3 regions of the Streptomyces sp. HSG2 genome follow, and region 1 is predicted to be linked to each of the others. Evidence: riboswitches for the same ligand, from Rfam matches in the RefSeq annotation. Region 1 holds a riboswitch; each other region holds the start of a gene.
What was found. Region 1 has a riboswitch for cobalamin ahead of JEK78_RS03455 (energy-coupling factor ABC transporter permease). Riboswitches for the same ligand answer to the same signal wherever they lie in the genome.
Positions count from the first base shown of each region.

Region 1 (7,431 bases):
AAGCGCGCCCACTCCATGTCCTTCAACAGACCGTACCCGGTGGCCAGGAGCAGGGCGCCCAAGACCACGTGCACGATGCCCCAGCCGGTCAGGTTCATCTCGTACACGTAGGTGCCGACCCTCGCGTAGACGTCGTCCTCGGCGATGGCCGCGATGCCCTGGAGCACCGCGAAGGCGCCGTTGCACAGCAACAGCACCCCCGCGAAGACGACGCCCCCGGTGATCCATCCGTTGTCGCCGTTCCGCCGGCGTGGCGGCGCGCCTCCCGCGGAGGGGGCGGCGCCGGCCGACGAACCGGGACCGGGAGGGGGTGCGTCGTGCTGGCTCATGAGCTGCGTCCTTTCACGCGAGTCCCTCGATCCTGCGAGCGTGGTTCTCGCGCGGCCAGACGAAGCGGTCCGAACGGGCGAGCGCCGTCGGCCTCGGACGTGCGGCGCCACACGGTGTCGCGTTGACTGACCGCACCGGCCGCCGGGGCCGGGCGAACGCGGAGGTCACCATGAGCACGCCGGCCAACGCTGCCGTGCCGCGGGCCGAGCGGTCCTTGCGCGAGATGCTGCTCAGCCGCGGCTACCCGGCGCTGCTGCTGCTGTCCGTTCTGCTGGGCGTGCCGGTCGCCGCGGCGTGCTTCTTCTTCGTGGGCTTCCAACACCAACTCCAGCACTGGGTCTGGGTGTCGGCTCCCGGCGCGCTCGGCCACGACCGACCGCCCTGGTGGTGGGCGCTGCCCACGCTCACCCTGGCCGGTCTCGTCCTCGCCCCGCTCGTCACCCGCGTGCCGGGTTCCGGGGGCCACCTGCCGGTCGACGGCCTGGGCGGGGCGCCGGTCGGTCCCCGGGAACTGCCCGGAACCATGCTCGCCGCGCTGGCTACGCTGCCGCTGGGCGTGGTCCTGGGCCCCGAGGCACCGCTGATGGCCATCGGAAGCGGACTGGCCCTGCTGGCGATGCGCCGATTCCGGGACGCCGATCGGCGGGCTCGGGCCATGGTCGCGACGGCGGGTTCGACCGCGGCCATCTCCACCATCCTCGGCGGCCCGATCGCGGCGGCGGTCCTGCTCATCGAGGGGGCGGCGCTCGGCGGTGCCCGGATGACGGCCCTGCTGCTGCCGTGCCTCCTGGCCAGCGCGACCGGCGCGCTGGTCTTCACCTGGCTCGGCGACTGGACCGGCCTCAGCAGCGGCGCCCTGGCCCTTGACGGCGTGCCGCCTCCGGCGGGCCCCGACGTCGGCGACTTCCTGTGGGGCGTGCCGGTGGCGGCGGTCATCGCGGTGTCGGTCACCCTGGGGCGGGAACTGGGTCGGTCGACCGCCCTCTGGACGCGCCGGGGCGGCACGGCTCGCCGCACCGTGGCCTGCGCCGTCGCGGTCGGCGTGAGCGTCACGGCCTACGCGCTGATCACCGGCCGTTCTCCGGCGGAGGCCGCCCTGTCCGGCCAGGCCACGCTCGCCGAGCTCGCCGCCGACCCGCACGCCTGGTCGGTCGGGGCGCTCCTCGTCCTCGTCGCCTGCAAGGGACTGGCCTGGGCGGTCGCCCTGGGCAGCCTGCGCGGGGGGCCGATCTTTCCCGCCGTCCTGCTCGGCACGGCCACGGCCATGGCGTGCTCCGGACTGCCGGGGTTCGGCACGACACCCGCGCTCGGCCTGGGCATCGCCGCCGCGGCATCGGCGATCACCGGTCTACCGCTGGCCAGCGCGGTGCTCGCGGCGCTGCTGATGGGCAAGGACGCCATGGAGCAGATGCCGCTGATCGTCGTCGCTTCGGTGGTCGCCTTCGTCGTCGGCCAACTGGTGCGCCGTGACGGGTCCGACGGGGCGCCGGCCGGTGGTGTCGCCGGCGGCCGGGAACCGTCCGGGGCACCGGAGGGCGCCCGGACGACCGGGTCGGCGGAGGGGGCCGCGAGCACCGGGGCGACGGGGGCGGGCCGGTGAGGCCGCCGCCTCCGAGCGGGCCGCGCCGGCGGGCGGCCCGGCGCGCGCGATGGACGGCGGACTGCCGGGCCGCCCGCCCGTGGCTGCTGCGGGCCCTCGTCGCGGCGGCCGTGGTGGTGGCCTACTTCCTGTTGCCCCTGGACCTCCTCGGGCCGCAACGGCCCGCGCTGAGCTGGTCCGTGTTCTGCCTGGTGCTCGCGGTCGTCGCGGTGTCCCTGCTCCGACAGGTCCGCCACGTGTTGACCGACCGGGCCGGCACGCGCCCCGGCATGACCATCGCCCTGCTGACCGTGCTGGTGATGCACGTCTTCGCCGCCGCCGACTACTCCCTGGCCAAGCAGCCCGGCGAGTTCACCGGCCTGGAAACCCGGTTGGACGCCCTCTACTTCACGGTGGTGACCCTGGCCACCGTCGGCTACGGGGACATCACCCCCTCCGGGCAGACGGCGCGCGTGGTGGTGATCGTCCAGATCCTCTACACGCTGGTCTTCCTCACCGCCGGCGCCACCGCCCTGGGGCAGCGGCTGCGCGCGATCGCCGTCCGCCGCGCGGGGCCCCGCGAGGGCGAGAGGGCCGACTGACCGCCTGCGGGCACCGCCCGCCCCCGTCCGTGCCCCGGCGCGCCCTTGTCACCGGGGTGTGGCCGCGACTAGTGTCACCTCGCTTCGGTGAACGGGAAATCGGTGCGATACCGGTGCGGCCCTCGCCACTGTGATCGGGAAGTCCGGCTCCTGCCCTCCGGGGCGGCCACTGGGTCCGCGGACCCGGGAAGGCGGAGTCAGGGCGGTGTCACCCGTCAGCCAGGAGACCGGCCGGGGCGTGTCAACCATCCACGAGGTGCTGGAGAGGGTCCGCCAAGCCATGCACATTGCCGAGGGCTTCCTGCCCCCGGCGCACGCGATCGCCTGGGGCGTCGCGTCCGCGCCGTTCGTCGTCCACGGAGTCAGGACACTCACCCGCGAGGTCAGGGAGCATCCGGAGAGCACACTGCTCCTCGGCGCCTCCGGGGCCTTCACGTTCGTCCTGTCCGCTCTGAAGCTCCCCTCGGTGACGGGGAGTTGTTCGCACCCGACCGGCACCGGTCTGGGTGCGATCCTGTTCCGGCCGCCGATCATGGCGGTCCTGGGCACCATCACCCTGCTGTTCCAGGCGCTTCTCCTGGCCCACGGCGGGTTGACCACGCTCGGTGCCAACGTCTTCTCCCTCGCGATCGTCGGTCCCTGGGCCGGCTACGCCGTCTATCGAGCGTTGCGCCGCCTCGACGTGCCGCTCATGGTGACCGTGTTCTGCGGCGCCTTCGTCGCCGACCTGTCGACGTACTGCGTCACCTCGGCGCAACTGGCCCTCGCCTTCCCCGACCCGGGCAGCGGCTTCCTCGGCGCGCTCGGCAAGTTCGGGTCGATCTTCGCCGTCACCCAGCTCCCGCTGGCGGTCAGCGAGGGGCTCCTCACCGTGTTGGTCGTGCGCCTGCTCGTCCGCTCCAGCGCGGGAGAGCTGACGCGACTCGGCGTCCTGGTGAGCCGCGCGAACGGACGCGAGCGGGAGGCGGTTGCCCGATGAGGCGTGACACGAGGATCAACGCCCTGCTGCTGCTCGCGGTCGCCGCGCTCGCGGTGATCCCCTTGGTGTTCGGGCTCGGCGACCACAAGGAGGAGCCGTTCGCCGGCGCCGACGGCGAGGCGGAGACGGCGATCACCGAGATCGACCCGGGCTATGAGCCCTGGTTCTCCCCGCTGTACGAACCGCCCTCGGGCGAGATCGAGTCCGCGCTGTTCGCCCTGCAGGCGGCGCTGGGCGCGGGTGTCCTGGCCTACTACTTCGGGCTGCGCCGAGGAAGGCGGCAGGGGGCGGAGAGCGCGCTCCCGGGTCGGGGCTCGGCCGCGGGGGACTGAGTGCTGCCGATCGACGCGGCGGCGCACGCCAGTCGCTGGCGTCACCGCCACCCCCTCGACAAGGCGATCCTGGGGCTGGGTCTGACCGCGTTGGCGATCTCGCTGCCGCCCTGGCCCGGTGCGGCCCTGGTGCTGGTGACGGCCGTGGTCGTGTTGCTCGGCCCGGCGGGCGTGCCGGCCCGGGCGCTGTGGCGGGCCTGGCGGGTGCCGCTGGGCTTCTGCCTGACCGGCGCGCTGCCGCTGCTGGTCCGGGTGGGCGGGGCGGACGGGTTCGTCTCCTGGGCCGACGGCGGACCGGCGCGCGCCGGGGGCCTGCTGCTGCGCTCGTCGGCGGCGTCCCTCGGGGTGTTGCTGGTGGCGTTCACCACGCCGATGTCGGATCTGCTGCCGCGGCTGGTGCGGGCGGGGGTGCCGGCCCCCGTGGTGGATGTGGCCTTGGTGACGTATCGGATGAGCTTCCTGCTGTGGGACGCGGTACGCCGGGTGCGGCAGGCCCAGGCCGCTCGGCTGGGTCACACCTCGCGGGCGGCGGTCTGGCGTTCGTTGGGCGGGCTGGGGGCCACGGCGTTCGTGCGGTCGTTCGACCGGGCGGCGCGGCTCCAGGCCGGTCTCGCCGGGCGGGGGTACGACGGCACGCTGCGTGTGCTGGTTCCGCGGGCCCGCGTGTCCGTCCGGTTCGCCGCCGCCAGCGGTCTGCTGCTCGCCGGGCTCACCGTGCTCACCCTGGTACTGGAAGGAAGTTCTTCTTGAACGGCTCCGCCCTGATCGCCCTTCGGGGCGTCTCCTTCGCCTACGAGGACGGGCCGAAGGTCCTGAGCGACCTGGACTTCGAGGTGGTCCAGGGGCGGGCCCTGGCTCTGCTGGGCCGCAACGGCAGCGGCAAGACCACCCTGATGCGGCTGCTCAGCGGCGGTCTGCGACCTCGCTCCGGTCGGCTGAGCGTGGCCGGCGAGACCGTGCGGTACGACCGAGCCGGGTTGACCCGGTTGCGCACGGCCGTGCAGCTGGTCGTCCAGGATCCGGACGACCAGCTGTTCGCCGCCTCCGTGGCGCAGGACGTGTCGTTCGGCCCGCTCAACCTCGGCCTGCCGGACGCCGAGGTGCGGTCGCGGGTGTCCGACGCTCTGGCGGCTCTGGACATCGCGACGCTGGCGGACCGGCCCACGCACCTGCTCTCCTACGGGCAGCGCAAGCGGGCCGCCATCGCCGGCGCCGTCGCGATGCGCCCCCGGGTGCTCATCCTGGACGAGCCCACCGCCGGGCTCGACCCGGACGGCCAGGAGCGGTTGCTGGCGACCCTGGACGCGCTGCGCGCCGGCGGCGCCACCGTCGTGCTGGCCACCCACGATGTCGATCTCGCCCTGCGTTGGGCCGAGGAAGCCGCCGTGCTCACCCCGTCCGGCGTCCGCTCCGGCCCGACCGACGCCCTCCTGGGCGACCCCGACCTGTTGCGTCGGGCCGGACTGCGTCTGCCCTGGGGGGTCGCGGTGGCCCGGCTGCTCCGAGCGCGGGCCGCGCCGGGCGACCCACCGTCGGCGCCGCGCACGGCGGAGGAACTGGCCGACTTCGTCGACGGGCACCGCCGGGCGGAAGGCCGCCCGGCCTGATCCGCCCGCCGGGTCCCGTCGGGCGCGCGGCGGACCCGGCGCCGGAGCGACGAGTCCCACGACCGGGAAGGCCACGTCGGGTCCCGTCGGGGGAGAACTCCGCATGAGGCCCCGCGCGGTGGCGCGATCCGGACACCAGGTGTCCTCTTTCCCGCCTAGCGTCCGTCACATGAACAACGACGCGTCATCCCGCCCCTCCCTCCGCTACGCGGCCGTCACGTTCGACTGCCCGGACCCCGTCGAGCTGTCCCGCTTCTACGCCGAGGTCCTCAAACTGCCCGTTCTGTACTCCACCGACGACTTCGTCCTGCTGGGCGAAGAGGGTTCGGCCGGTCTCGGCTTCAACCGGCTGGCCGACTACCGGCGCCCGACCTGGCCCGACCCGTCCCAGGAGAAGCAGGCCCATCTCGAACTGGGGGTCGACGACCTGGACGAGGCCCAGACCTGGCTGCTGGATCGCGGGGCGGTGGCGCCCGCGACCCAGCCCGAACCCGACCGGTGGCGGGTGCTGCTGGACCCCGCCGGCCACCCCTTCTGCGTCACCACGCTGGCCTGAGCACGACCGAGCGACACCGGTCCACCCGGCCACCTCACCGGGACGGCCGCGTGGACCGGCGGCAATTGAGGTTGAATCTGCAACAAATGTCCGATGAACGGACCCCCCACCCCGGATAACGGTCCGATTGCGATCCCGGGTGTTCTCGCAGTTCACGGACCGTGATGTGATCCGCATCACTAAAACATTCGTGAACCCCGTGGTAGAACTGCGCAACTCCGCAGGTGGCACACCCCTCGCCACTTCGCGGAGTGTCGGCACACCAGTCGACTGCACGACCAGGGTGATCACGGTCCGAGTCCGCGGACCAGACCGCCCGGGGTCGCCGAACGGACGACGGCGTTCGCTCTCAGACCGCATACACCGCCGACGCAGACGCCCCCCCCCCGGCGTCGGTCCCGCGCATCGAGGTTGCCACTGTGTCACTCGACTCCTTCACCAACTCCGTGGACGAAGCCGTCAGCGGATTCTTCGAGCCCATCGCCACCTGGCTCGTCGAAAAGGTCTTCTACGCCGTGCCCGTCGGAGGCACGGAGTTTCCGCTCATCGTCGGCTGGCTGGTGATCGCGGGGCTCGTCTTCACCGGCTGGTTCGGCTTCCTCCAGTTGCGCAAGTTCCGGCTCGCCGTCGACGTGGTGCGCGGCAAGTACGACGAGAAGGGCGCGTCCGGGGAGGTCAACCACTTCCAGGCGCTCACGGCGGCCGTCTCCGGCACGGTCGGGCTCGGCAACATCGCCGGTGTCGCCGTCGCCGTCTCGATCGGTGGCGCGGGCGCCACGTTCTGGATGATCCTCTGCGGCCTGCTCGGCATGGCCACCAAGTTCGTCGAGGTGACCCTCGGTGTGAAGTACCGCGAGGTCCACGCCGACGGCACCGTCTCCGGCGGCCCCATGCACTACCTGCCCAAGGGCCTGACGGAACGCTTCGGCAAGAACGGCAAGACCCTGGGCAAGATCCTCGCCGTGCTCGCGGCGGCGATGGTCCTCTTCTTCGGTCTCTTCGGCGGCAACCTCTTCCAGGTCAACCAGTCCTACGCCCAGCTGGTCTCCGTCACCGGCGGCACGGACGGGGCCTTGGGCTCCTCGGCGGGCGCGCTCTTCTTCGGCATCCTCGTCGCCGCCCTGGTCGGCATCGTGCTCCTCGGCGGAATCCGCTCGATCGCCACCGTCACCAGCAGGCTGATTCCGAGCATGGCCGCGATCTACATCGCCGCCTGCCTGGTCGTGATCCTGGTCAACGTCACCGCGGTCCCCAGCGCCATCTCCACGATCATCGAGGGGGCCTTCAACCCGCAGGGCGTCGCCGGCGGTGTGCTCGGCGCCCTGATCATCGGTTTCAAGCGGGCCGCCTTCTCCAACGAGGCGGGGCTCGGCTCCGCGCCGATCGCTCACTCCGCGGTCAAGACCAAGCACCCCGCCAGCGAGGGTCTCGTGGCCCTGCTGGAGC
Region 1 covers NZ_CP066801.1:901,836-909,266, forward strand. The annotation lists gene JEK78_RS03440 (hypothetical protein) at 1-329, opposite strand, end outside; gene JEK78_RS03445 (chloride channel protein) at 500-1,930, shown strand; gene JEK78_RS03450 (potassium channel family protein) at 2,014-2,511, shown strand; cobalamin riboswitch at 2,580-2,762, shown strand; gene JEK78_RS03455 (energy-coupling factor ABC transporter permease) at 2,792-3,490, shown strand; gene JEK78_RS03460 (energy-coupling factor ABC transporter substrate-binding protein) at 3,487-3,822, shown strand; gene cbiQ (cobalt ECF transporter T component CbiQ) at 3,823-4,572, shown strand; gene JEK78_RS03470 (ATP-binding cassette domain-containing protein) at 4,569-5,429, shown strand; gene JEK78_RS03475 (VOC family protein) at 5,599-5,985, shown strand; gene JEK78_RS03480 (alanine/glycine:cation symporter family protein) at 6,405-7,431, shown strand, end outside.

Region 2 (7,431 bases), 640 kb from region 1:
CTACACCACACACCCGCCGGTCTTCCCGGCCCCGATCGGAAGGGGCGGTCCCCCGTGGAAGTCGTCATCGTCGCGGACGCACGGTCCGGCGGCGACCTGGTCGCCGAGGCCGTCGCGAGCCTGATCGACCGCAGACCCGACGCGCTGCTCGGGGTGGCGACCGGATCGACCCCCGCGCCCGTCTACGAGGCGCTGGCCGCCCGGGCGCGATCCGGAAGGGTGGACACCAAGGCCCTCCGCATCGCCCAACTCGACGAGTACGTGGGCCTGCCGCCCGAGCATCCGGAGTCCTACCGCGCGGTGATCCGGCGTGAGGTGCTGGAGCCCCTCGGGCTCGACGACGACGCCTTCCTCGGCCCCGACGGCATGGCAGCCGACCTGTCCGAGGCCTGCTCGGCCTACGACCGGGCGCTGGCCGCGGCCGGCGGCGTCGATCTCCAACTGCTCGGCATCGGCACCGACGGTCACATCGGCTTCAACGAACCCTGTTCCTCACTGGCGTCCCGGACCAGGATCAAGACCCTGACCCGCCGGACCCGACGGGACAACGCGCGCTTCTTCGACGACGACGAGGAACGGGTGCCGCGCCACGTGATCACCCAGGGCGTCGGCACCATACTGGAGGCGCGGCACCTGGTGCTGTTCGCCACGGGCGAGGGCAAGGCGGAGGCCGTCGCGGCCGCGGTGGAGGGCCCGGTGTCCGCGGCCTGCCCCGCTTCCGCGCTCCAACTGCATCCGCACGCCACCATCGTCGTCGACGAGGCGGCGGCCTCCGCGCTGACACGCGCCGACTACTTCCGGCAGGCCTACGCGGCCAAACCCGACTGGCAGGGACTCTGAGCCCGCGACCGCGGGCGGCCGACGCCCTCGTGTCGTGCCGGGGGCGTCGGCCGCCGGCGCACGGACCGGCCGTCGGGCGCCGGTCCCGGCCGACCGGCCTCACCCGCCCGACGCGGGTCCACCCCACCCCACGGCCTCGACCGGGGGTCTCCTCGGAGGTGAACGTTGAGCACCGAGCCCAAGGACGAGGAGGGCGCGCGGGAAGACCGAACGGCCCGCGTCCCCAAGTACTACCGACTCAAGGAGCACGTGGTCCGGCTGACCGAGTCCCAGGCGCCGGACACGCCCGTTCCGCCCGAGCGCGCTCTCGCCGCGGCGTTCGGCACCTCCCGCACGACGGTCCGGCAGGCGCTGCGGGAACTGGTGGTCGAGGGGCGCCTCCGACGGGTCCAGGGCAAGGGCACGTTCGTCGCCAGGCCCAAGGTCTCGCAGACACTGGGCCTCACGTCCTCCACCGATGACATGCGCGCCCAGGGGCGGGAACCCGCGGTCCGGCTGCTCACCGCGGAACACGTGGCGGCCGACGAGCGGTTGGCCGCGTTGCTGGACCTCCCCCCGGGGGGCCGGGTGCTCCGTGTCGAGCGCCTGCGGTCGGTCGACGGTGAACCGATGGCCGTCGAGGTCACCCACCTGGGCGCGGAGCGGTTCCCCTCGCTGCGAGACGAACTGGCCCGGGGCGCCTCGCTCTACACGGCGCTGCGCGAGGTGCACGGGGTCCGGCTCACCGACGCCGAGGAGACGATCGAGACGGCACCGGCGAGCCCGCGCGAGGCGGGCCTCCTCGGCACCGACGTGGGTCTGCCGATGCTGTCGCTCTCCCGCCACTCCTTCGACGAACGAGGACGAGCCGTGGAGTGGACGCGATCGGTCTACCGCGGGGACCGCTACAGGCTGGTGGCACGGCTGCGAGTCCCCACGCCGGAACCCTCCCGTCCCAAGAGCCCGGGTGGCGGGCACCGCGACGGCTGACGAGCCGGGGCCCGGGGCAGGCGCCCGGCGGGGGCGAGCCGGCGCGACGCGGCACCACCGGGCCCGCGCGCTCCCCCGACCCTCGGCGACGCCAACCCCGACGACGCACGGAGGCGGGAACTGTACCGGTATGCGGACAAGGGGTTCCGCTCCGCCGGCGCCATCCCCTACATTTCCCTGCGCATCGCACCCGGCGATCACCTAGGGGACGGAGAGCCGTCAGATGTCGCACACCCCGGGGGCCGACAGAGGGCCGACGGTGACGCCGACACGCGTCGTCGTCGGTGTCTGTCTCGCCGCACCGTTCGTGGCCATGTTGTGGGTGGGTTCGTACGCCAGGGTCGACCCCCGCTTCGCCGGAATCCCGTTCTTCTACTGGTACCAGATGGCCTGGGTGGTCGTCTCCACCGCACTGACGATGGTCGCGTACCGACTCTGGCAGCGTGACCAGCGCGCCCGTCGCGGAGGTGCGCCGAAGTGAACGACGGCGTGAACGGCGTCGCGCTCGGCGTCTTCGTGTTCTTCTTCGTCCTCGTCACCGTCCTGGGCTTCCTCGCGGCTCGTTGGCGGCGCGCGGCCGACGAGAACAGTCTGGACGAGTGGGGGCTCGGCGGCCGTTCCTTCGGCACCTGGGTCACCTGGTTCCTGCTGGGTGGCGACCTGTACACCGCGTACACGTTCGTGGCCGTACCCGCGGCGATCTACGCGGCCGGCGCGGCCGGTTTCTTCGCCGTGCCGTACACCATCCTCGTCTATCCGTTGATCTTCACCTTCCTGCCGCGCCTCTGGTCGGTCTCGCATCGCCACGGATACGTGACGACCTCGGACTTCGTACGCGGCAGGTTCGGCTCCAGAGGGCTCTCCCTCGCGGTCGCGGTGACCGGGATCCTGGCGACGATGCCCTACATCGCGCTGCAACTCGTCGGCATCCAGGCCGTCCTCGACGTGATGGGGGTCGGTGGCGGGGAGGACACCCACTGGTTCGTCAAGGACCTGCCGCTGCTTGTCGCCTTCGGGGTCCTGGCGGCCTACACCTACTCGTCCGGCCTGCGCGCCCCGGCGCTGATCGCGTTCGTGAAGGACACGCTGATCTACGTCGTGATCGCGGTGGCCATCATCTACATCCCCATCAAGCTGGGCGGGTTCGGCGAGATCTTCGCGGCGGCCGAGGACAAGTTCGCCACCTCGGGCTCGGGCGGCCTCGTCCCGAGCGAGGCGGGCCAGTGGACGTACGCCACACTGGCGCTGGGTTCCGCGCTCGCGCTGTTCATGTATCCGCACTCGATCACCGCCACGCTGTCCTCCCGCAGCCGGGAGGTGATCCGTCGCAACACCACGATCCTGCCGCTGTACTCGGTGATGCTGGGCCTCCTCGCCCTGCTCGGCTTCATGGCCATCGCGGCCGGCGTCTCCGTGGACAACGGCCAGTTGGCGATCCCTCAGCTCTTCGAGAACATGTTCCCGTCCTGGTTCGCCGGCGTGGCCTTCGCCGCCATCGGGATCGGCGCGTTGGTGCCGGCCGCCATCATGTCGATCGCCGCGGCCAACCTCTTCACCCGCAACATCTACAAGGAGTTCGTCCGTCCCGACGCCGACGCGGCGGCCGAGACGCGGGTCTCCAAACTGGTGTCCCTCCTGGTCAAGGTGGGGGCGCTGGTGTTCGTCCTCGGTATGGACAAGACGGTCGCGATCAATTTCCAGTTGCTCGGCGGCATCTGGATCCTCCAGACCTTCCCCGCCCTGGTCGGTGGGTTGTTCACCCGTTGGTTCCACCGGTGGGCGCTGCTGGCCGGCTGGGCCGTCGGCATGCTGTACGGCACACTCGCCGCCTACGGGGTCTCCTCCCCCACGCGGGCCCACTTCGCCGGCTCGTCGGACCGTATCCCGGGGATCGGGGAGATCGGCTACATCGGACTCACGGCGTTCGCCCTGAACGCGGCGGTCACCGTGGCCCTGACACTGGTGTTCCGCGCCGTCAACGCCCCGGACGGCCACGACGAGACCCGCCCGGAGGACTACACGGCGGACGCGGGGGACCCGGGCGTCCGGGTCGAGTCGCCGCCGGCCACCGCGGGCTCCGCCCACTGACCGATCGCCGCCCGCGGAAAACCGGGTGCCCGCGGGCGGCGGCTCGGGCACACTGCCGCGATGGACATCGACATCCGGCGGGCATCGCCGGCCGAACACCTCGCTCTCGGCGAGATCACCACCCAGGCCTACCTGGTCGACGGACACCTCGATTTCGGTTCCGAGGACCCGTACCTGAGCAAGCTTCGGGACGTGGCCGGGCGGGCGGACTCCGCCGAGGTCCTCGTCGCCGTGGACGGGGCCGAACTGCTCGGCGGGGTGACCCTCGCCCTCGCCGGAGGACCGATGGCTGAGCTGGCGACCGAGGGCGAGGCCGAGATCCGCATGCTCGCCACCACCCCGGCGGCCCGCCGCCGCGGCGTCGGCGAGGCGCTCGTGCGCGCCTGCCTGGAGTCGGCCCGGGAGTCGGGCCGACTCCGCGTCGTCCTGTCGACCCAGCCGTCGATGCACGCCGCCCACCGGCTCTACGAACGACTGGGCTTCGTCCGCGCGCCGGGGCGGGACTGGAACCCGCTCCCGGAGCGCGACGGTTTTCGCCTGATCGTCTACGAGACGTCCGTGTGAGGGCGTGCGAGGCTCCACGCCGGCGGGCCGGAAGGCGGATCCAGGGCCCGTACACCGCGCCGGGACCGGGGCACGGGCCCCGCACGACCGGTCTCAATCGGCCTCCCGACGCGGGCCACCGCGACCCTCGTGGACACAACATCTGGGTGTGCCGTCGAGGCCCGACACAAGATGTATGCTCGTGCTCGCTGTCGCCGCAGGGGAATCCGGTGCGATTCCGGAGCTGTCCCGCAACGGTGTACCGGCGTGTCACCCGCGTCCCGGGATGCGCGCCCGGTCCAGTCCGAGGACCTGCCGACAGCACACCCGGTCGTCCCGACCGGGTGTCGAGACGACCGGGCCTCGTGGAGTGGGCCGGTGGACGCGGCGCCCCGCCGCGCCCGTGCCGCCGCGCTCCCCTTCGGGCCCCGTGCCGAGCGAGGGAGAGCCCCCACGTGACCATCGCGCCAGCCGACCCGGCTTCAGCGGCCCCGGCGACCGAGGAAGGCGACGGGCCCGGCACCGTGCTCCTCCGGACGCTGACCCGGCTGACGGCCGACCTCCCCGACGCCGACCCGGGGCGAGTGGCCGCCGCCGCGCTGCGCGGCCGGTCCGCCCGCGCCGACGAGGCCGAACTGCGCGAACTCGCCACCGAGGCGGCGGCCGGCCTGATCTCCGAGGATCCCGCCTACTCCCGGCTCGCCGCCCGGCTGCTCGTCATCGGCATCCGTGCCGAGGCCGCGTCCCAGGGCGTGGTCACCTTCACCGACTCCGTGGAGGTCGGGCACCGCGAGGGTCTGATCGGCGACCGGACCGCGGCGTTCGCCCGGCTGCACGCGGCGCGCCTGAACGACCTGGTCGACCCGGAGGCCGACGACCGCTTCGGCTACTTCGGCCTGCGCACCCTGTACAGCCGCTACCTGCTCCGGCATCCGGTCACCCGGAGCGTCGTCGAGACGCCACAGCACTTCCTGTTGCGGGTTGCCGCAGGCCTCGCCGAGGACGACAGCGCGCGCTCGGTGGAAGAGGTCGGTTCGCTCTACGGCCTGATGAGCCGATTGGACTACCTGCCCTCCTCCCCCACCCTCTTCAACTCGGGGACCCGGCATCCGCAGATGTCGTCCTGCTACCTCCTGGACTCCCCCAAGGACGAGCTGGACTCGATCTACGACCGGTATCACCAGGTGGCGCGCCTCTCCAAGCACGCCGGGGGCATCGGGCTCTCCTACTCCCGGATCCGCTCCCGAGGCTCGCTGATCCGGGGCACCAACGGGCATTCCAACGGCATCGTCCCGTTCCTGAAGACCCTGGACGCCTCCGTGGCCGCGGTGAACCAGGGCGGCCGGCGGAAGGGGGCCGCGGCGGTCTACCTGGAGACCTGGCACTCGGACATCGAGGAGTTCCTGGAGCTTCGCGACAACACCGGCGAGGACGCGCGCCGGACCCACAATCTCAACCTCGCGCACTGGATCCCGGACGAGTTCATGCGGCGGGTCGCCTCGGACGGCACCTGGTCGCTCTTCTCGCCCTCGGACGTGCCCGAGCTCGTCGATCTGTGGGGCGAGGAGTTCGACGCCGCCTACCGGGCGGCCGAGGCCGCCGGTTCGGCCCGCCGCACGCTGCCCGCCCGGGAGCTGTACGGGCGGATGATGCGGACCCTCGCGCAGACCGGCAACGGCTGGATGACCTTCAAGGACGCCGCCAACCGCACCGCCAACCAGACCGCCCGACCGGGACGTGTCGTCCACTCCTCCAACCTCTGCACGGAGATCCTGGAGGTCACCGACGACGACGAGACGGCCGTCTGCAACCTCGGCTCCGTCAATCTGGGCGCGTTCGTCGACGAGGCGGCCGGGGACATCGACTGGGAACGGCTCGACGCGACCGTCCGGACCGCCGTGACGTTCCTGGACCGCGTGGTCGACATCAACTTCTACCCGACCGAGCAGGCGGGCCGCTCGAACTCGCGCTGGAGGCCGGTGGGCCTGGGCGCCATGGGACTGCAGGACGTGTTCTTCCGACTGCGGCTCCCCTTCGACTCGCCGGAGGCGAAGGCACTGTCCACCCGGATCGCCGAGCGGGTCATGCTCGCCGCCTACGAGGCCTCCGCCGACCTGGCGGAACGCCACGGCCCCCTGCCCGCCTGGGAGGAGACGCGCACCGCGGACGGCGTGCTGCACCCCGACCACTACGACGTCGAGCGGGCCTGGCCCGATCGGTGGGCGGAGCTGCGCGAGCGGATCGCCTCCGTCGGGATGCGCAACTCGCTGTTGCTGGCGATCGCCCCGACCGCGACGATCGCGTCCATCGCCGGGGCCTACGAGTGTGTCGAGCCGCAGGTCTCGAACCTGTTCAAGCGCGAGACGCTCTCGGGCGAGTTCCTCCAGGTCAACTCCTACCTGGTGCGGGACCTCAAGCGGCTCGGGGTGTGGGACGCCCGGACCCGGGAGGCACTGCGCGAGGCGAACGGCTCGGTGCGGGAGTTCGCGTGGATCCCCGAGGAGGTGCGGGCGCTGTACCGCACGGCGTGGGAGATCCCCCAGCGCGCGCTGATCGACATGGCCGCCGAGCGAACGGCGTTCCTCGACCAGGCGCAGTCGCTCAACCTCTTCCTGGAGACGCCGACCATCGGCAAACTCTCCTCGATGTACGCCCACGCCTGGAAGTCGGGGCTGAAGACCACGTACTACCTGCGGTCTCGGCCCGCCACCCGGATCGCCCGCGCGGCCGGGGGCAGCGCCGGGGCCGCCGTCCCCGCGCCCACCAGGCGGGAGCCCGACCCCGAGGCCCTCGCCTGCTCCCTTGAGAACCCCGAGTCCTGCGAGGCATGCCAGTAATGAGCGACCGTCACCACCTGCTGGACCCGGGCTTCGAGCTGACGCTGAGGCCCATGCGCTACCCGGACTTCTACGAGCGCTACCGGGACGCCATCAAGAACACCTGGACGGTGGAGGAGGTCGACCTCCACTCGGACGTGGCGGACCTCGCGAA
Region 2 covers NZ_CP066801.1:1,544,480-1,551,910, forward strand. The annotation lists gene nagB (glucosamine-6-phosphate deaminase) at 55-840, shown strand; gene JEK78_RS06225 (GntR family transcriptional regulator) at 1,006-1,809, shown strand; gene JEK78_RS06230 (DUF3311 domain-containing protein) at 2,033-2,290, shown strand; gene JEK78_RS06235 (sodium:solute symporter family protein) at 2,287-3,897, shown strand; gene JEK78_RS06240 (GNAT family N-acetyltransferase) at 3,958-4,461, shown strand; cobalamin riboswitch at 4,624-4,775, shown strand; gene JEK78_RS06245 (ribonucleoside-diphosphate reductase subunit alpha) at 4,896-7,277, shown strand; gene JEK78_RS06250 (ribonucleotide-diphosphate reductase subunit beta) at 7,268-7,431, shown strand, end outside.
Region 2: linked by a shared signal. The riboswitch ahead of JEK78_RS06245 (ribonucleoside-diphosphate reductase subunit alpha) and the one ahead of JEK78_RS03455 (energy-coupling factor ABC transporter permease) in region 1 are both predicted to bind cobalamin.

Region 3 (7,431 bases), 540 kb from region 1:
GCAGCATCCGGGCCCGCCAGCCCGTGGCGTTGGAGGTCGGACCGTCGACGGTGGGGTAGTCGTAGATCTCGCCTCCGTTGGCCCGGGCGAACCACTGCACGCCGTATCCGCCGCCCGCCACCCTGGTGCCCGCCGGGCAGGTGGCCTGGGAGTCGCGCGCGGAGGCCCCGGCGGTGATCTGGTGGCCGAGTTCCTGCGGCGCGCAGACGGCGAGGGCGATGACCCTGCCCTGCTCGTGCAGCATCCGGGCCCGCCAGGCGTTGCTCTGCGACACGGGGCCGTTGGCGGTCAGGGAGTCGTACAGCGTGCCGCCGCGCGCGTGCACGAAGGTCTGGACGCCGTATCCGCCGCCGACCACGCGGGTGCCGGTCGGGCAGGTGGCGTCCGATTCTCTCGCGGAGGGGCCGGTGGCGATCCGGTAGCCGAGGCGCTCCGGCGCGCAGACGGCGATGGCGATCACCTTGCCGTCGTCATGGTGCATGCGGGCGCGCCAGGAGTTGGACTCGGCGACGGGGCCGTTCGCCGACACGTAGTCGTAGATGGTCCCGCCGCGCGCGTGCACGAAGGTCTGGACGCCGTATCCGCCGCCGACCACGCGGGTGCCGGTCGGGCACGTGGCGTCCGACTGGCGGGAGGAGGGGCCGGAGACGACGCGGTACCCCTGCTCGCCGGGAACGCACATGGCGTAGGCGACGACGGTGCTGCCGTCCCGCAGAACCCGGGCGCGCCAGGAGTTGGACTCGGCGACGGGACCGTTGGCGGTGACGTAGTCGTAGACGCTGCCGCCGTTGGCACGGGCGAAACGGGTGGCGGTGTACCCGCCGCCCATCACCGTCGTGCCGGCGGGGCAGGTGGCGTCGGACTGCCGGCCCTCCGGACCGGTGACCAGTGTGGGAGCGGTGGCGGTCGCCGCCCTTGAGACGGGGGCCGTGGTCGGCGAGGCGGGCACGGCGGCGGCCGGTGTCTGCGGTACCGCGGCGAGGATGCCGGCGCCGGCCGCCGTCCCGAACCGGCGGAGCATGGTCCTGAGTCTCACGCGAATCCCTTCGTGGGGGGTCGTGCGCCGAACGGCGGCACGCTGCGCGGATCCTGTCACCGCCGAGGTGACGTACGCGGCAATTCGGGGCAATTCAGATAGGCGTACCGGGTGTGGCGCGCGCTTCGTTCCCCGAGGGTCTCCGTCCTCGGGGAGCGGGTGACACCGCGTCCGCCGGAGTCCGCGCCGGTGCTCCGCGGCGTACGGAGGGGTCGAGGCGTCGCGGGCGCCGGGCGCGCCGCGGACCGACGGGAGACCGGCGTGGGCCCGCCCGGGCCTCGACCCGGAGACCACCTGGTGACGCGGGGTGTCCAAAATGCCATGATGTCCCACGACAAGGCGACGGCGGTACGAGGAAGTCGGTGCGAAACCGACGCGGTCCCGCCACTGTGATCGGCGAGCGAACCCCGAACACGCCACTGCCCGAAGGCGGGTGGGAAGGCGGGGCGAGCCTCGACCCGAGAGCCAGGAGACTCACGCGGTCGCCTCCTCGACGAACCCGGGGCGGATTTCCCCGGAGGAGGGTGGTTCGGCATGCCTGGGAGGTCGGCCGAGAGGCCGCCGAGCTTGGCGGCGGACAAGGGACGGGGCGCGGCGGGCGCACGCGATGGCGTCGGAGCGCGTGACCGAGGCGACGGCCACGCCGGTGCGGGCGGACCTGGCGCCGGACGCTCCACCGCCCCGGGGCCGGGTCCGGGACCGTTGCCGTGTCGGGTGGTTGTCTGCCGGGACTGTTGCTGCGGCAGCCCCCGGATGGCCGGCGTGGACCACTCCGCCCAGGCCGCCCGCCTTCGGGAGGTCGCCCCCGTGCGGATCTCGGACTGCCTGGACGTCTGCGACCAGGCCAACGTCGTCGTCGTGCGGCCCTCGGCCGCCGGGCGGGCCGCCGGGGCGCGGCCGGTCTGGCTCGGCCTCGTCAACGACCCGGCGGCGACCGAGGACGTCGCCTCCTGGGTGCGTGCGGGCGGGCCCGGGATCGCGCCCCGGCCGGAGATCCTCGACCTGCACGTCTTCACCCCGCCCCGACGCCACGCGGCCCCCTGAGCCCGGCGCTCCGCCCCCCGCCGCACCCGCACGAGAGGAAGTCCCGTGACCCTTCTCGCCGGCCACGCCCAGACGGGCGCGCGGCCCGCACCACGACAGGAGACCACGCCGACGTGACCCCGTACGCGTCCGCCCGAGCCCCCGCGAAGGCCGTCGCCACCGCCCTGGAGGACGCCGCGACCCTGGGCGGCTTCTTCGCCGTCACGCTCGGCGGCCCCGAGCGGGGCTGGCGTCCCGTCACCGACGCCTACCCGAGCGGCTTCGGCGATCTCGCCGGCGCCATCGCCGAGCGGTACGACACCCGCGAGACACGTGTCGGGGCCTCTCTGGCCCACCTGGGGCACGCGGCGCGCCTGTGGTCGCCGGTCCTGGCCTGTGCCCTCGGTCATGGAATCGTCCTGGACCTGTCCGGACTCCACCGCGCCGACCACGCGCCGGCCCTGCGACTGCCCCGGCCCACCGGTTGGTACGCCGAGGGCCTCCCGCCACTCGCCGGAACGCTGTACCGGGTCGTGGTCGGCGAGCACCTGGCGCCGTTGGCCGCCGCCCTCCGCCGCAGGCTCGCGCCACGCCTGCTGGACGGCAACGCCGCGTCCGCCCTGACCGGCACGGCCCAGGTCCTCCTGCGAGCCCGGCCCGAACTGCGCCGACCGCTCACCGCTCTCACCGCCGAGTTGCTCGCCACCGGCCGCCTCGCGGACACCGGCCGACTGACAGGCCGCGACCTCGCCTTCCGCCGGCGTAGCTGCTGCCTCTTCTACCGCACCCCCTCCGGCGGCAAGTGCGGCGACTGCTGCCTGGGTCCCTGACGCCCACCGGGGCCGGGCAGGAAGCCCTGCGGGTCGTCGCCTCGGGCCCGGCCGGCCCGGGGAGCACCGGGGGTCCGACATTCCATCGGCGCGGTCGAGGGGGTGTCGGCTCAGGCCGGAGGGGCCGCGGCCCGTCCCGGCATCGCACGGTACCGGCGGACCACGTGTCGAGGGGCGGCGTCCTCGCCTGGAACGCCCGGCGGGGCGTGCGCGGTCCGACCGCGTCGACGCTCCGGCGCCGCCGCGCGACGCCTGCGGGACCTCGTGGCGGTCGACTGCCTGGTACGGACACATCAGGGCCGAACACCTGACAACAACTGCACTATCATTACGTAGAGTTGCTCATGCACACTGCCCAATTCGCCTAGACGGTGGCCCTGATGACGCCGTCGGCCGACGCGTGAGCCGCGCCCCTTCGCGTGGCTTCGGATCTACGCCTCCGAGGAGAGAACACCGTGGGGACAGCCGAGCGGAACCGCGTGATCGTCCTGGGCGCGAGCATGGCCGGTCTGCTGGCCGCGCGTGTGCTGGCTGACTCCTACGACGACGTGGTCGTGGTGGACCGGGACGAACTCGTCGACGACGACCTTCCCCGCAAGGGAGTGCCGCAGGGCGATCACGTGCACGCCCTGCTGACCCGTGGCCGGCACATCATCGAGGAACTGCTGCCGGGCATCACGGACGAGCTGATCTCCGGCGGGGCCGTGACGGGGGACGTCACCGGCAATGTCCGTTGGGTCATGGAGGGTCGGCGGATGCCGCAGCCCCATTCGGACATGCTGCTGGTGTCGATGAGCCGGCAGCACCTGGAGCAGCGGGTACGGGCCCGGGTACGGGCGCTGCCGAACGTGTCGCTTCTCCACCGGCACGACGTCACCGGTCTGCTGACGACGCGGGACCGGCGGACGGTCGTCGGGGTGTCGGTGGTGGGGGACGGCATCTCACGCGAGCTCACGGGCGATCTGGTGGTGGACGCCACCGGGCGGCGCTCGCGGACCCCGGCATGGCTGACCGAGCTGGGTTTCCCGAAGGTCGCGGAGGACCGGCAGCGGATCGGGGTCGGCTACACGACACAGTACTTCCGGCTGCCGCCGGACCGGATGGGCGCCGACGTCGCCATCGACGTGGTGGCGTCGCCGGAGACCGGGCGTGGCGCCATCTGCACCACCATCGAGGACGGACGCACGGCGGTGACGGCGTGCGGCTTCCTCGGCGACTACCCGCCCCGTGACCCGGAGGGGTTCCTCACGTTCCTGAAGTCGCTGTCGGGGTCGGACATCCACGACACGGTGAAGGGCCACGAGCCGCTGGGAGACCCGGTGGCATACCGCTTCCCTGCCAATCTGCGCCGCCGCTACGAGCGGATGCCCTCCTTTCCGGCCGGCCTCCTCGTCCTCGGCGACGCGGTGTGCAGCTTCAACCCGGTGTACGGGCAGGGCATGACGGTCGCAGCACTCGGTGCCATGGTGCTGCGCGGCCACGTGTCCCGGCCGGGCGTGCCGCGAGCCGAGGAGTACTTCGCCGACCTCGCGAAGGAGGCGGTCGACTCGGTGTGGTCGATGACGACCGGCGCCGACCTCGTCTTCCCGGTCGTCGAGGGCGAGCGCACCGAGAGGTGGCGGGAGCGGCAGGCGTACGTGGGCCGGCTCCTGGAGGCGGCCACACGTGATCACTCCCTGCTGACCGCTTACGCGCGGGTGGTCTTCCTGGTCGATCCGCCGGAGGCGCTCGGTGCCCCCGAGATTCGGGCGGCCGTCCAGGCGGCTTCCCCGTCACCTTCTCTCTGACGGTCCTGCCCGAGGGGACCGGCGATCTGTCGGAGTCCTGGCGAGGGCTACGAGCACGGTGAGGTGGAGTACGCGCCGCTTCGCCCGTAGCGGGTCCGACGTCGGCAGGTCCGAGCGCTCGCCGATCCCGGGCGTGAGTACGCAACGGTTCGAGATCGTTCCGGCCTCGAAGAAACGTCGATTCGGTCGCGCACACGTCTTTCGATCACCGATTGATGATCTTTCTTCGGCCCCCAAATCGCGAAATTCGGACATGGCTTCCTCGGTGAATGTGTGAAAGCGGGTGGATTGCGACGCTTGGGGTGCCCCCGGTCGCGGGGTGTCCGAGCGTGGACCCGAAGATCGATTGCCGTTGACGCGCACTTGTCAGATCCGTACGGTCTTCCACCGAGCCGGTCTCGCCGGTAGGAATTTCGCACCATTCTTGGGGAAAACATGCAGTGGTTCATCGAGGCCGTCAAGAAGTACGCCGTGTTCAGCGGGCGCGCACGCCGCAAGGAATACTGGATGTACTTCCTGGTCTACTTGGCCCTCGGTATCGTGCTGTCGATCGTGGACGCTCTCCTCGGCGTCAACATCCTGGTCCCGCTCTTGTGGCTGGGGCTGTTCCTGCCCAGCCTGGGCGTCACCGTCCGGCGTCTCCACGACACGGGCCGCTCGGGATGGTGGGTACTCATCACGATCGTCCCACTGGTCGGCACGATCGTGATGCTGGTCTTCACCTGCCTGGACGGCGACTCCGAGCCCAACAAGTACGGCCCCAACCCGAAGTCGCCCGTATACGCCTGACGAGACGTGCGGCGGCCGGGCCGTCCGGGATTCCCGGGCGGCCCGGCCGCATGACGCGCGCTCGCCGGAGACGCGCCCCGGTCCGTGCCCTTTGCCCGCGTCCGAGGGCGGTCCGTCCTCGCACCGCCCGGCAGGCGCGCCGACCACCCTCCGGCGCCGTTAGCCTGGGGGAGTGACGGAGCGTGCCAAGCCCGGCCGTGCGCACGGCCTGATCTCCTTGGAGGCGGCCGATGCCCTGTGGCCCGCCCTGACCTCGCGCGCCGCCCTGCCCACGTCCTCCGGAGCCCTGACCCGCCCTCCCGCCCACCCCCGGTCCGGGTACGTCCTGCTCGGGGGGCGCCTGGTGCCCACCACCGAGATCGACGACGGGCGATGGGGCGTCGCCGAGTCCGAGGTGCGGCGTGCCGCGGCGGAGTTGAACGCCCTCCGGGTGGACCGGCGTGACCTGGTCCGCGTCGGGCCCTTTCGCGGAACGTCGGCTCCCGACCGCGACACGGGAACGGCGCCGAGCTGGCGGCGGCGTGTCGCGACGGAGCTGCGGCGGACGCCCCCTCCCGGCCCCGCCCGGGGCCGTGCTTCCGACGGGCCGTCGAGCCACCTCGCCGGGGTCGAGTGGCGTCGGGTGCTCGTGGAGCGCGGGTGTGACGGGGCGCGGCCGACGTGGTGGCTGCCGCGCGCGCTGGTGCGGCTGCTCGACGCCGCCGAGCACGCCGAGACGCGGTGGCCGCGGACCGCGCGGGTGCGTGGGGCGGCGGCCGGCGAACGGCCCGCCCGACCGGCCCCGGGCGGACCCACCCCACGGCGGGCGGAGGACGGCGACGGCGCCGGTGCGGCGGGCCCCGCACGCCCCGCGACCCCGACTCCGCGCCCGTACACCAGGCAGTGGGAGGACCGGCGGTACTCGGTGCTCAGCAGGGAGCCCGGCATCGCCCTGAAGATCGCCGGGTGGTTGTGCGGTGTCTGCGGGGAGACGCCCGCCACCGTCCTCGACCACTGCCACGAACACGGATACGTCCGCGCCCCGGTCTGCCAGTCCTGCAACACGCGGGAACGCCCCGACCACCTCTACGCCACCGACGTCCGCGTGGCCGGTCGCTACACCCGCCTGTTCGGCAGCGACGCCGAGGTCTGGCTGCGCCACTGGCACCGCTGCACCGGCTGTCGCGCGCGCACGGTGCTCCCCCTCCCGCACCTCGCCGCCTGGACGGCTTTCGTCGACTGCCGGCCGCTGCGCCCGACCCATCGGGCCCCGCGCGGGAGGGAGCCCTGCGGAGCCCTGCGCGTGTCCTGGACGGGCAGTCACTACACGCCCGGATCCTGCCTGCTCACGGTCGTGGTCGACCGCTGCCCCTCGGGCGAGCACCGCGTCCTGGCCCGCGTCCGCTACCGCGACGCCGTCGAGCGGTTCGGCGCGTGGCTGGCCCAGACGGCCCCCGCCGTCGCCGAGGCGGCGGGCCCCGAGCGCACGGACGACCTTCCCGCCCGTCCCCGCCCCGTCGTGCCGGACACCGACGGGGACGGCCTCGCCCTGTTCTGAGACGCGCGCCCTGTTCTGAGACACGCGGGGCCCAGCCGGCGGCGCCAGGCACCACCCGGCGTTCCCGCGACCTCCCGACCTCCCGGCCGCCCGGTCGCCCGGTCGCCTCGGCCACCGGCTCGACGGGTGAACCGCACGACGTCTTGTCGCCCCCTCACCGGTGGTGTCGGAGCAGCGGGAACGCCGCCTGGCAGCGCGGGAGGACGCCGAGTCCGGGTTCCCCTCGATCAGCGGATCGCCCTCGACTTCGGGCGAGTCGTCATCGCGTCCGGTCCCTCGTCCGCGAACACGATGGGCGAGTGACGCCAGCGGTGCCGAGGAGTCCGCTCTCGGCCTGGCCGGTGAAGCCCTCTGCCCGGGAGTGCGCGGCGGTCGGGGTGGTCGTCGGCGGTTTCGCCGATCACCGCCCCCGGTGTCCGGCACAATGGC
Region 3 covers NZ_CP066801.1:1,444,492-1,451,922, reverse strand. The annotation lists gene JEK78_RS05825 (hypothetical protein) at 1-1,036, opposite strand, end outside; cobalamin riboswitch at 1,344-1,533, shown strand; gene JEK78_RS05820 ((2Fe-2S) ferredoxin domain-containing protein) at 1,739-2,080, shown strand; gene JEK78_RS05815 ((2Fe-2S)-binding protein) at 2,194-2,889, shown strand; gene JEK78_RS05810 (FAD-dependent monooxygenase) at 3,345-4,676, shown strand; gene JEK78_RS05805 (DUF805 domain-containing protein) at 5,112-5,465, shown strand; gene JEK78_RS05800 (endonuclease domain-containing protein) at 5,638-7,002, shown strand.
Region 3: linked by a shared signal. The riboswitch ahead of JEK78_RS05820 ((2Fe-2S) ferredoxin domain-containing protein) and the one ahead of JEK78_RS03455 (energy-coupling factor ABC transporter permease) in region 1 are both predicted to bind cobalamin.